3 regions of the Promicromonospora xylanilytica genome follow, and region 2 is predicted to be linked to each of the others. Evidence: predicted binding sites of a transcription regulator. Region 2 holds the regulator's gene; each other region holds the start of a gene.
The links. The regulator LexA, encoded in region 2, represses DNA repair genes until DNA is damaged. The targets are predictions, from matches to a motif close to TCGAACANNTGTTCGA.
Positions count from the first base shown of each region.

Region 1: a site for LexA is predicted at 1,581-1,596, ahead of ACYVK7_RS10015 (Rv2578c family radical SAM protein). Genes of this name have one in related genera too.
Region 3: a site for LexA is predicted at 1,487-1,502, ahead of ACYVK7_RS07525 (HNH endonuclease signature motif containing protein). Genes of this name have one in related genera too.

Region 1 covers NZ_BAAGRP010000007.1:498,878-502,149, forward strand. The annotation lists gene ACYVK7_RS10010 (alpha/beta fold hydrolase) at 1-331, opposite strand, end outside; gene ACYVK7_RS10015 (Rv2578c family radical SAM protein) at 452-1,573, opposite strand; gene ACYVK7_RS10020 (SDR family NAD(P)-dependent oxidoreductase) at 1,721-2,482, opposite strand; gene ACYVK7_RS10025 (glutaminase) at 2,624-3,272, opposite strand, start outside.
Region 2 covers NZ_BAAGRP010000074.1:139,678-142,949, forward strand. The annotation lists gene ACYVK7_RS23530 (L-lactate dehydrogenase) at 1-892, shown strand, start outside; gene lexA (transcriptional repressor LexA) at 980-1,795, opposite strand; gene ACYVK7_RS23540 (LysM peptidoglycan-binding domain-containing protein) at 1,986-2,432, shown strand; gene nrdR (transcriptional regulator NrdR) at 2,553-3,023, shown strand; gene ACYVK7_RS23550 (DUF5302 domain-containing protein) at 3,169-3,272, shown strand, end outside.
Region 3 covers NZ_BAAGRP010000006.1:82,102-85,373, reverse strand. The annotation lists gene ACYVK7_RS07535 (winged helix-turn-helix transcriptional regulator) at 1-313, opposite strand, end outside; gene ACYVK7_RS07530 (enoyl-CoA hydratase/isomerase family protein) at 402-1,286, shown strand; gene ACYVK7_RS07525 (HNH endonuclease signature motif containing protein) at 1,547-3,272, shown strand, end outside.

The DNA.
Region 1 (3,272 bases), on a different contig from region 2:
CCTGGTCCAGGGCCCGCAGGCGGGTCACCGCGACGCTGGTGGTCGCTCCCTGCGGCTCGTCGTAGTCGGAGGGCACCTCGACCGTGGCGCAGTCGAAGGCTTCCGCGCCCTCGCAGGAGGACCAGGAGATGTCCTCGGCGGACCCAGGAACGATGGTCTCGGACGGTGTGCTCGCCCCTACCGCCGCGGGTGCTGCGGGTGATGGTGATGCGGCGGTCGCCGACCGGGCGGGCACCGCGCCCACGGCGAGGAGCGAGCCGACGAAGAGCAGGGACAGGGTGGGGGTGAGGGCCGCGCGTGCTCGGCGCGACGCCGTCGAGCGCAAGGTCATGGCGTCGAGTGAAACAGCCCACGCCCGGAGGCACAACGAAAGTTCGGGCGCGCGCCGGCGCGCTTCGTCCAGCGCGCGGGCGGGCCGGGCAGTGGCGTCGGCCGGTCACCGGCTGCTGCCTCAGAACAGGGTCTCGCCTCCGACGTCCGCCACCAACGACGCCGCTCCGGTGCCGTCGGCGCGTACGCCGCCGAAGGCGCCGCGCGGGTAGTCGCCCTCCGCGTGCCGGCCGCCCTCGTGCGCGCCGGCCGCTCGGGCGCGGTGCATGGCGGCACCGCCCAGTCCACGCTCCTCGATGAGCGGCCGCACCCGTTCCCAGAGCCAGTCCCGGTAGCCCTTGTGCGCGTAGGCACCACGCGCATAGACCCTGCCGTAGCCCTCCACCAGGTGCGGATGGTCCCGTTCGAGCCAGCCCAGGTACCACTCGCGGGCCCCGGGACGCAGGTGCAGCGGCAGCACGGTGACGCCGGTCGCACCGGCGTCGGCCACGTCGTCCAGGAGCCGTTCGAGGTGGGCGAGCGAGTCCGTGAGCCACGGCAGGACAGGCGCGACCATGACGCCGCACGGCAGGCCGGCCGCCCTGATCGCGCGGATCAGGTCGAGGCGGGCGCGCGGCGACGGCGTGCCCGGCTCCACGGCATGCTGCAGCGTCTTGCCGGCGGGCGTGTCGGCGAAGGCGAGGGACACCCCGAGCCCGACGTCCACCTTCTCGGCGGCCCGTTCCAGCAGCGGCAGGTCACGCCGCAGGAGCGTGCCCTTGGTGAGGATCGAGAACGGCGTGCCCGAGTCCGCGAGCGCCGAGATGATGCCGGGCATGAGCTGGTAACGCCCCTCGGCCCGCTGGTACGGGTCGGTGTTGGTGCCGAGCGCGACGGCCTCGTGGGTCCAGGAGGGTTTGGCCAGCTCGGCGCGGAGCACCTGGTCGGCGTTGACCTTGACGACGACCTGGGAGTCGAAGTCGTGCCCGGCGTCGAGGTCGAGATATTCGTGGGTGTTTCGAGCAAAGCAGTAAAAACAGGCATGGGAGCAGCCACGATAGGGATTGACCGTCCACCGGAACGGCATCTGCGACACCGCCGGAACCTTCGACAGCGCGCTCTTGGCCAGCACCTCGTGGAACGTCACGCCCGCGAACTCCGGCGACCTGACGGTCCGCAGCAGGCCGGCGGTGCGCAACCCGGGCAGCTCGAGCCCTGGAAGCGCACCGTCGTCATGATTGATCGCCTGACCTTGCCATCGCATACCTGATTCGAACACTCGTTCGAACCGGCGTCAAGTCACGAGGCCGCCTGCCGGGAGGACCGCCGGTCAGTGCTGAGGCATCACCCGCGGCCGGCGGTCCTTGTCGGACGGCTCCCACGTCGCGGAGGCTCCGAGAGAAGCGGGTCCTCAGGTGCGCAGGTGGGACGCGCCGTTGAGGTCAAGGATCGCTCCTGATGCCCAGGCGGCCCCCGGTGAGGTGAGGTACAGCACCGCATGCGCGACCTCCTGCGGCGTCCCCACCCGGCCGAACGGGCTTTCCGAACGCACGGAGTCACCCGTAGGGCCCGACAACTTCTCGGCCTGGCGCTCGGAGCTGACGAATCCGGGCGCGACCGACGCCACCGCGATGTCGTGCGGCGCGAGCGCGACCGCCATCGACTGCCCGAAGGCGTGCAGCGCCGCCTTCGCCGCCCCGTACGCGGGGAACTCCGGCTCGCCGCGGAACGCGTCCCGGGAGCCGATGTTCACGATGACCCCCGCTGAGCCCCTGGCGATGATCTGACGTGCCACGAGATACGTCACGTTCGCCGCCGCGATCAGGTCGACGTCGACCATCTCCCGCCAGCTTCGTTGCCAGTCCTCGTAGCTCACGGTCGCGATCGGATGATGGTGACGTGCACTGGGCGCGAGCGCCGCGTTGTTGACCAGGACGTCGATTCCTCCGAGCGCCCGTGCCGCCGCCGTGACGGTGGTCTCGGCACCCTCGGGCCGGCTCAGGTCCCCGCCCACGACCGTGTGCCCCGTACCGGCGAGCAATCCGAGCGTCTGCTCAGCGGACGCGAGATCGGAGCCGTAGTGCACAGCGACCCGATCGCCACGACCAGCAAGAGCCACCGCGATCGCACGCCCGATCCCTCGGGACGCGCCCGTCACCAGAACGTTCGCCATCAGATCACCTTCCGCGATCCACCCAGGACGCCTGGGCGGGTGAACCAATATCAGAACCCACACCCGACAGAAACGCGCCATGAAACGGCAAGGACAGCATCCAGACGTCTCCAGTCCTGTGCATCATCCCGCGCGTCTGGCTCAAACCTGATCGAGATCGTCCACGACAGTGAGCCGGCCACCGTCGCCGGGGTCCGGATCGGGGATCATCGCCGCGGGATCCACCAGATAGACCTCGCTCCCGTCCAAGGTGAGCCGACGCGCCACCTCGAGGAGCATCCGTCGTGAGACGTCGTCGATCGAGGAGACCATCGTGAGGTCGAGCACCACCCGACTCTCCGTGGGCGCGGTGTCCACCACCTCACGGACGATTCGCTCGGCACCGGCAAAACGAATACCACCCTGAAACTGCATGACGCGGATCGCACCCACGGCGCCGTCTCGGACGTGATTGGACCGCACGACCGCACGCGCGGCAGGCGGAACCTCCATGACGTGCAGGCCCATGTCGGAGGAGAAGCGTTCGAACAGAGCGACACCACGGACACTGTTCCCGTGCGGGTCCAGCCGTGGTGAGAAGGTCGCGATGCCGATCTGGCCGGGCAGTGCGCCGATGAGCCCCCCGGCCACACCGCTCTTGGCCGGTATACCGACCTGCGTCGCCCAGTCACCTGCGGCGTCGTACATGCCGCAGGTTGCCATCACACTGAGCACCTGTCGCACCACAGGCGCGGCGACCACCCGGTCACCGGTGAGCGGGTTGACGCCCCGGTTGGCCAACGTCGCAGCC
Region 2 (3,272 bases):
CTTCGCGGCACTCACCCGAGGTTCGGCCCGCACGATCGCCCTGCACGACGTGAACCGGGCCAAGGTCGAGGCGGAGGTGCTCGACCTGCGGCACGGCCTGATGTTCACGTCGCAGGCGCAGGTCGAGGGCTCCGACGACGTGGCGGTCTGCGCGGGGGCGGACGTCGTCGTCGTGACCGCCGGGGCGAAGCAGAAGCCCGGGCAGACCCGAACCGACCTCGCCGAGGCGACCATCGGGCTGATGCACCAGATCCTGCCGGGGTTGGTGGAGGTGGCGCCCGACGCCACGTATCTGATGGTGACCAATCCCGTGGACGTGGTGACCTACGCGGCCCTCCAGATCTCCGGCCTGCCGCGGGAGCGACTGTTCGGCAGCGGTACCGTCCTGGACTCCTCGCGGCTGCGCGTCGTCCTCGCCGAGCGCTGCGGTGTGGCCGTCGGGAACGTGCACGCGTACATCGCCGGGGAGCACGGCGACTCCGAGATCGCGCTGTGGAGCTCCGCCACGATCGGCGGCGTCCCGTTGCTGGACTGGGTGCCGCTCGGCGACAGGCCGCCGATCGACGCCGCCGTGCGCGCGGAGGTGCACCGCGAGGTGGTCGACTCGGCCTACCGGATCATCGCGGGCAAGGGGGCGACCAACTACGCCGTCGGCCTGGCCGCGACCCGCATCATCGAGGCGGTCCTCAAGGACGAACGCCGGATCATGCCGGTGTCGTCGTTGCTGGACGACTATCACGGCATCGGTGACGTCTGTCTGTCCGTGCCGTCCCGCGTCGACCGGCGCGGGGTCACCGACAACGTGCGGGTCCCGCTGTCCGACGACGAGCTGACGGGCCTGCGCGCCTCGGCGGACAGCGTGCGAGCGGTCCAGAAGCGCTTCGGCTTCTAGGGGCGTGCCCGGGCGGCGAGAACGGGGTGGTGTTCCTGCTGTGGACCCAGCAGGAACACCACCCCGTTCTCCATCGGCTGTGCAGCCCTAGAGGCTGCGCAGGACCGCGACCACGCGGCCCAGAACCTGAGCCTCGTCGCCCGGGATGGGTTCGTAGGCGGGGTTCTGGGGCAGCAGGAACACGTGCCCGTCCGTCTGCTTGAACGTCTTGACCGTCGCCTCGCCATCGATCATGGCCGCGACGATCTCACCCTGCTCGGCGACGTTCTGGCGCCGCACGACGACCCAGTCCCCGTCGCAGATCGCCGCGTCGACCATCGAGTCGCCGGCGACCTTGAGGAGGAACAGCTCGCCGTCGCCGACCAGCTGACGGGGGAGCGGAAAGACGTCCTCCACGACCTGCTCGGCCAGGATGGGGCCACCGGCCGCGATCCGGCCGACCAGCGGCACGTACGACGGCGGCGGGGTGCTCGCGTCGTCAGGTACCGAGCCGCCCCAGTGGACCTGGCCGCTACGCCGCGGCTCGGGCCAGTGGATCTCGCCGCGGCTCGGCTTGTCGACCTGGTCCGCCAGGGGCTCGACGAGCTCCATCGCACGCGGTCGGTTCGGGTCGCGACGCAGAAAGCCCTTCTTCTCGAGCATCTGGAGCTGGTGCTTGACGCTCGACGGGCTGGCCAGCCCGACCGCCTCGCCGATCTCGCGCATCGACGGCGGGTAGCCCCGCGTCTCGAACGACTGCCGGATCGTGTCCAGCACGAGGCGCTGCCGCTCGGTGAGGCGGTCCGTCGGTGAGATCGCGTGCACGTCGGCGACCGCCTTGTCGCCCGGCGCGTCCAGCGTGGCGACGCCCGAGAGTGCCGTGTCGACGGCTCTCGTGTCGCTGGTCCCGTCCCGTCCCGTCATGCCCGTGCCCCTCCCGTTCCGACAAATGTTCTCCTCTGCGCGACCCACTCTAGATCACAAACCCGCTCGGCTCAAACGAATGTTCGAGCGTGTCTCGACATCGACGGTGTCCCGTGCTACACAATGGTACGGGCGTTCGACGAACGTTTGTATGAACGGCAAGAACTCAGTCACTCTTCGAGGAGGGGCCATGGGGGACGTGATCCCGTTGCGGCAGTACACCCCGACGTATGGGCAGGCGTACGCGCCGACGTACGGCCGGGCGCTCGCGCCGGCGGCCGGACCGGTAGTGCACCGGGCGTATCCGCCGGCCCGGGCGCGAACGATCGCGGACCGGCTCGGCGTGGCAGGCCTGCGGCTCACCCGGCGAGGCCGGGTGGCGCTCGTGCTGCTGGCCATGCTCCTGCTCGCGCCGATGATCACCTGGGGTGCCACGGCGGTGGCGAGCGCCCCTGGCGAACCGACGGAGGTCCGGGTGCACGCGGTGCAGCCGGGGGAGACCCTCTGGGGCTTCGCCCGAGAGATCGCGGAGCCTGGTGAGGACGTGCGGCACGCCGTCGGGCGGCTCCAGGAGCTGAACCAGATGTCGTCGGGCGCTCTACGGGTCGGAGAGCTGTTGCTCCTTCCCAAGGAGTGACCGGAGGCCTCGATTCGTCGTCAAATGCTGCGGCGATGTTGCATGAGGGTGGTTTGCCCGCTTACCGTCGGGACGCGACCGGAGGCCTCCGGTCCGTGGTCGACCCACGCAGGAGTGAGCATGCACTGCCCGTTCTGTCGCCACGCCGACTCGCGCGTAGTGGACTCACGGACCGCCGACGACGGCCTGTCGATCCGGCGCCGACGGCAGTGCCCGAACTGCAACCGCCGGTTCACCACCGTCGAGACCGCCAGCCTGTCCGTGGTCAAGCGCTCCGGCGCCACCGAGCCGTTCAGCCGCGACAAGGTCGCCGCGGGCGTGCGCAAGGCGTGCCAGGGGCGGCCGGTGAGCGATGACGACCTCGCCATCCTGGCCCAGCGCGTCGAGGAGACCCTTCGCAGCAACGGCAGCGCCGAGATCGACGCGTACGAGGTGGGTCTCGCGATCCTCGGCCCCCTGCGGGAGCTCGACGAGGTGGCCTATCTCCGGTTCGCGAGCGTCTACCAGTCGTTCGACTCGCTCGAGGACTTCGAGAGCGCGATCACCTCGCTCCGTGCCGAGCGTGCCGAGCGGGCCGCCGCGCAGGCCTGACGGCGCACGGGCGGCCGTATGGGCGCCGGCGTGCCCAGGCCGGGGTCGCCCGCGAAAAATGTTGGCACCCACGTGTGCCGTAGTGCAGGCTGAGCGGACGACGGACCCGATCGAGGGACCCCCGGAACAAGAGGAGGTGATCGGTGTGACGGACGAGAAGCCCACTACCGAGGCGGCCGAGGCGGCCGAGACCCAGGGCGCCGAGGAGCCCAAGGTGGCGACGGCGCCGAGCTCGGACGCCAAGGCGAA
Region 3 (3,272 bases), on a different contig from region 2:
CCCCGTGCTCGTCGCTCCAGGCGTAGACCATGGTGAGCAGGTCGAGCATGCTGTGCCCGAGGTCGGTGAGCTCGTAGGTCACGGCCCGACCCGCCGTCCTGCGGCACACGAAGCCGTCGCGCTGCAGGTTGCGCAGCGACCGGGTGAGCTCCTTCGCGCTGGTGCGGTGGAGCGGGACGCGCAGCTCGGAGAACCTGCGTGGCCCCTCCCCCAGGCAGCGCAGCACCATCGGCGCCCATTTGTCCTTCATCCGCAGCGGCTGCATCGGTGACGGGCAGATCTCGTCGAACATGTCGACGGCCAGCTCGGACATAGCACGAGTCTAGGTTCCCGGTCGGTAACCTGTCCGCTTCCTAGGGTCTGGACTCGCACGCAGTACCCCACCGACCCCAGGAGTTCTCATGAGCTACGACGACCTGCCCGGCCTCCGGATCGCAGCATCGGACGGCGTCGCGACGGTGACGCTCGACCACCCGCCGCTCAACCTGATGGACGGCATCCTGCTGCCGTCGCTGCGCGGCTTCGTCCACCACGTCAAGGACGACGCGAGCATCCGCGTCATCGTGTTCGACAGCGCCGACCCGGAGTTCTTCAGTGCGCACGGTGACATGGGCTACCTCACCGAGGCGGACGCGCTGCAGGCCGCGACGCGCGCGGCGATCGCCGCCGCCGACGACGCGCCGGTCCCCGACGGGATGAACATCCTGCAGGCCATGAGCGAGGAGGTGCGCGACCTGCCGCAGGTCACCATCGGCAAGCTGTCCGGCTTCGCCCGCGGTGCCGGCAACGAGTTCCTCATGTACCTCGACCTGAGGTTCGCGGCGATCGGCGCCTCGGGACAGTCGCAGACCGAGGCACTGATGGGGATCCTCCCCGGCGGTGGCGGAACCGTGAACATGACCCGCCTGACGGGGCGCGCCCGTGCGCTCGAGCTCATCCTGGGCGGCGAGCTCGTGGACGCGGAGCTGGCGGAGCGCTACGGCCTGATCAACCGCGCCCTCCCGGCGGACGAGCTGGACGCGTTCGTCAGCGACCTGGCGCGGCGTATCGCACGTGTCCGACCGGAGGTCGTCGCCGCGATCAAGGAGGCGGTGAACGCCATGGCTCCGGCTGTCCCGCGCGGGGCGTACGCGCTCGAGAACGACGGCCTGATGACGACGATGGGCCCCGAGGTGACCCAGCGCGCGCACGAGCTCCTGGCGGCCGGGATCCAGACCCGCGAGGGCGAGCGGGACCACGAACGCATCATCGGCTCCTTCGCGGGCCTCCGCCCAGCCGCTCGCTGACACTGTCCGCGCAGCCCCCGGCCCGCGCGCAGCGCGCGGGCCGGGCGCTTCCGGTCGACGTCGCGAACGCGGCCGACGCCCTGCCCGCCGGCATAGTCAGGGGCACTCCCCGGTGTTTCGCCGTGATGTCGGAGCGCACCATCACCACTGCAAGGTGTGCAGAGCAGAGTTATCCACAGATTTGAATTTGGCCCTGCAGCCCGTACGAGTGTTCGAGATGATGGGATCAGCGAACAGACGACGGGCGGGGGTGGGTGCTGATGGGTCAGCCGACGAACGGGACGGCGCCTGGTGGTCTGCCTCCTGGTGGTCTGCCTCCTGCTCGGTCGATCGAGGACGCGCTGGCCCGGATCGAGGACGCGGTAGCTGACCTGGCGGGTCTGACGGGCCCGGGGGTGTTGGAGGGGTGGGACGCGCCCAGTGTGGGCCGGTTGGTTGACGCGCATGCCCGGATCCGTCGGGTGACCGGCCGGTTGGACGGTGTCCGATACACCCTGCTGCCTCGGATCGAGGCGGAAGGGTCGTGGCGGTCGGGTGGCATGGCGCGCACCTTCGCGTCCTGGCTCCGTGTCCGTGAGGGTGTCTCGGCGGGGACGGCGCGTAAGGACATGCTGATCGCCCGCCGCCTGGTCACCGCACTGCCGGTGACCCGGGAACGCCTGGTCGCGGGAACCGTGGGTGTGGATCACGCGCGGGTGTTGACGCAGGTCGCGCCGACCAGCGAGACGCGTACGGATGCGTTGGCGTGGCTGATCGACACCCGCACGGGTGAGACGACGACACCGGAACAGTTCGTGCAGAGCGTCGCGGTGGACGTCCCGGACCCGGTGGATGACCCGGACGGGTCCCGCACCCGCGCGGTGGTCACCCGCGTGCTGCAGGACGCGGTCACCGACGGGACCCTGGTCACGGGTGAGGGCCTGGTCCTGCGGGAGGCGAACGTGCTCAACGCGGACCAGTTCCGGGTCGTGGCACGCAGGTTCGCGACCGTGACCGACCCGGACACCGACGACATCGACGACGACAAGGCCGCCCGGGGTGAGTTCCTGGACCTGTCCAAGACGTTCGGTGGGTATCACGTGGCCGGGTTCCTCACCGACGAACACGGACTGCTGGTCCAGAGCGCGCTGACCGCGGTGATGGGTGCCCCGGCCGCGGAGGACACCCGCACACCGGGGCAGCGCCGGGCGCAAGCCCTGGCGGACGTGGCCCGCGTCGTGCTGGACACGAACCAGGCCTCGCCGGGCGCGGCGATCGCCCCGCACCTACATGTCACGGTGTCCTGGACCGAGCTGGAGACCCAGGTCACCCGCACCCGCGACGGCCTCTGCGTGACCTGCGGACACACGACCACACGCCGAGCCCCAACCGGCACCACTGGCGCCACCGGCACGGCTGGCACCACGGGCACGGCTGGCACGGTCGGCATGCCTGGCACGGTCGGCACGTCCGCCCTGTCCGGACTGTTCGCGGGTGGTGGCCCGGTGTTCACCGAGACCGGTGGTCGTGCACCACGCGCCCTGTTGCGCCGGTTGGCGTGCGACAGTGCGGTCACCAGGATCGTGTTCGGTCCCGATGGCGCGGCCCTGGACGTCGGCCGCGCCCAACGCACCGTGACCGGGCAGATGCGACGTGCCGTCATCGCCCGCGATCAGCACTGCGTGTATCCCGGGTGCGACCAGCCGCCGTCACGGTGCGAGATCCACCACGCGGTGACCCACTGGGCCGACGGAGGAGAGACCTCCGTCGCCAACAGCGCCCTGCTGTGCTGGTTCCACCACCAGCTCGTGGATGCGAAGGGCATCACCATGCACTGGACCGGCAAACCCACCACCACCCACACCGGGACGCGCACCGACACGGGCACTGGCACTGGCACTGGCACCACCACCGGCACCGGCATGCCCGGAGCACTGCTCGAGACCGGATGGGCCTTCACCGACGCCCGCGGCCACCGCATCCGACTACCTGAAGCCCTCGAACCCC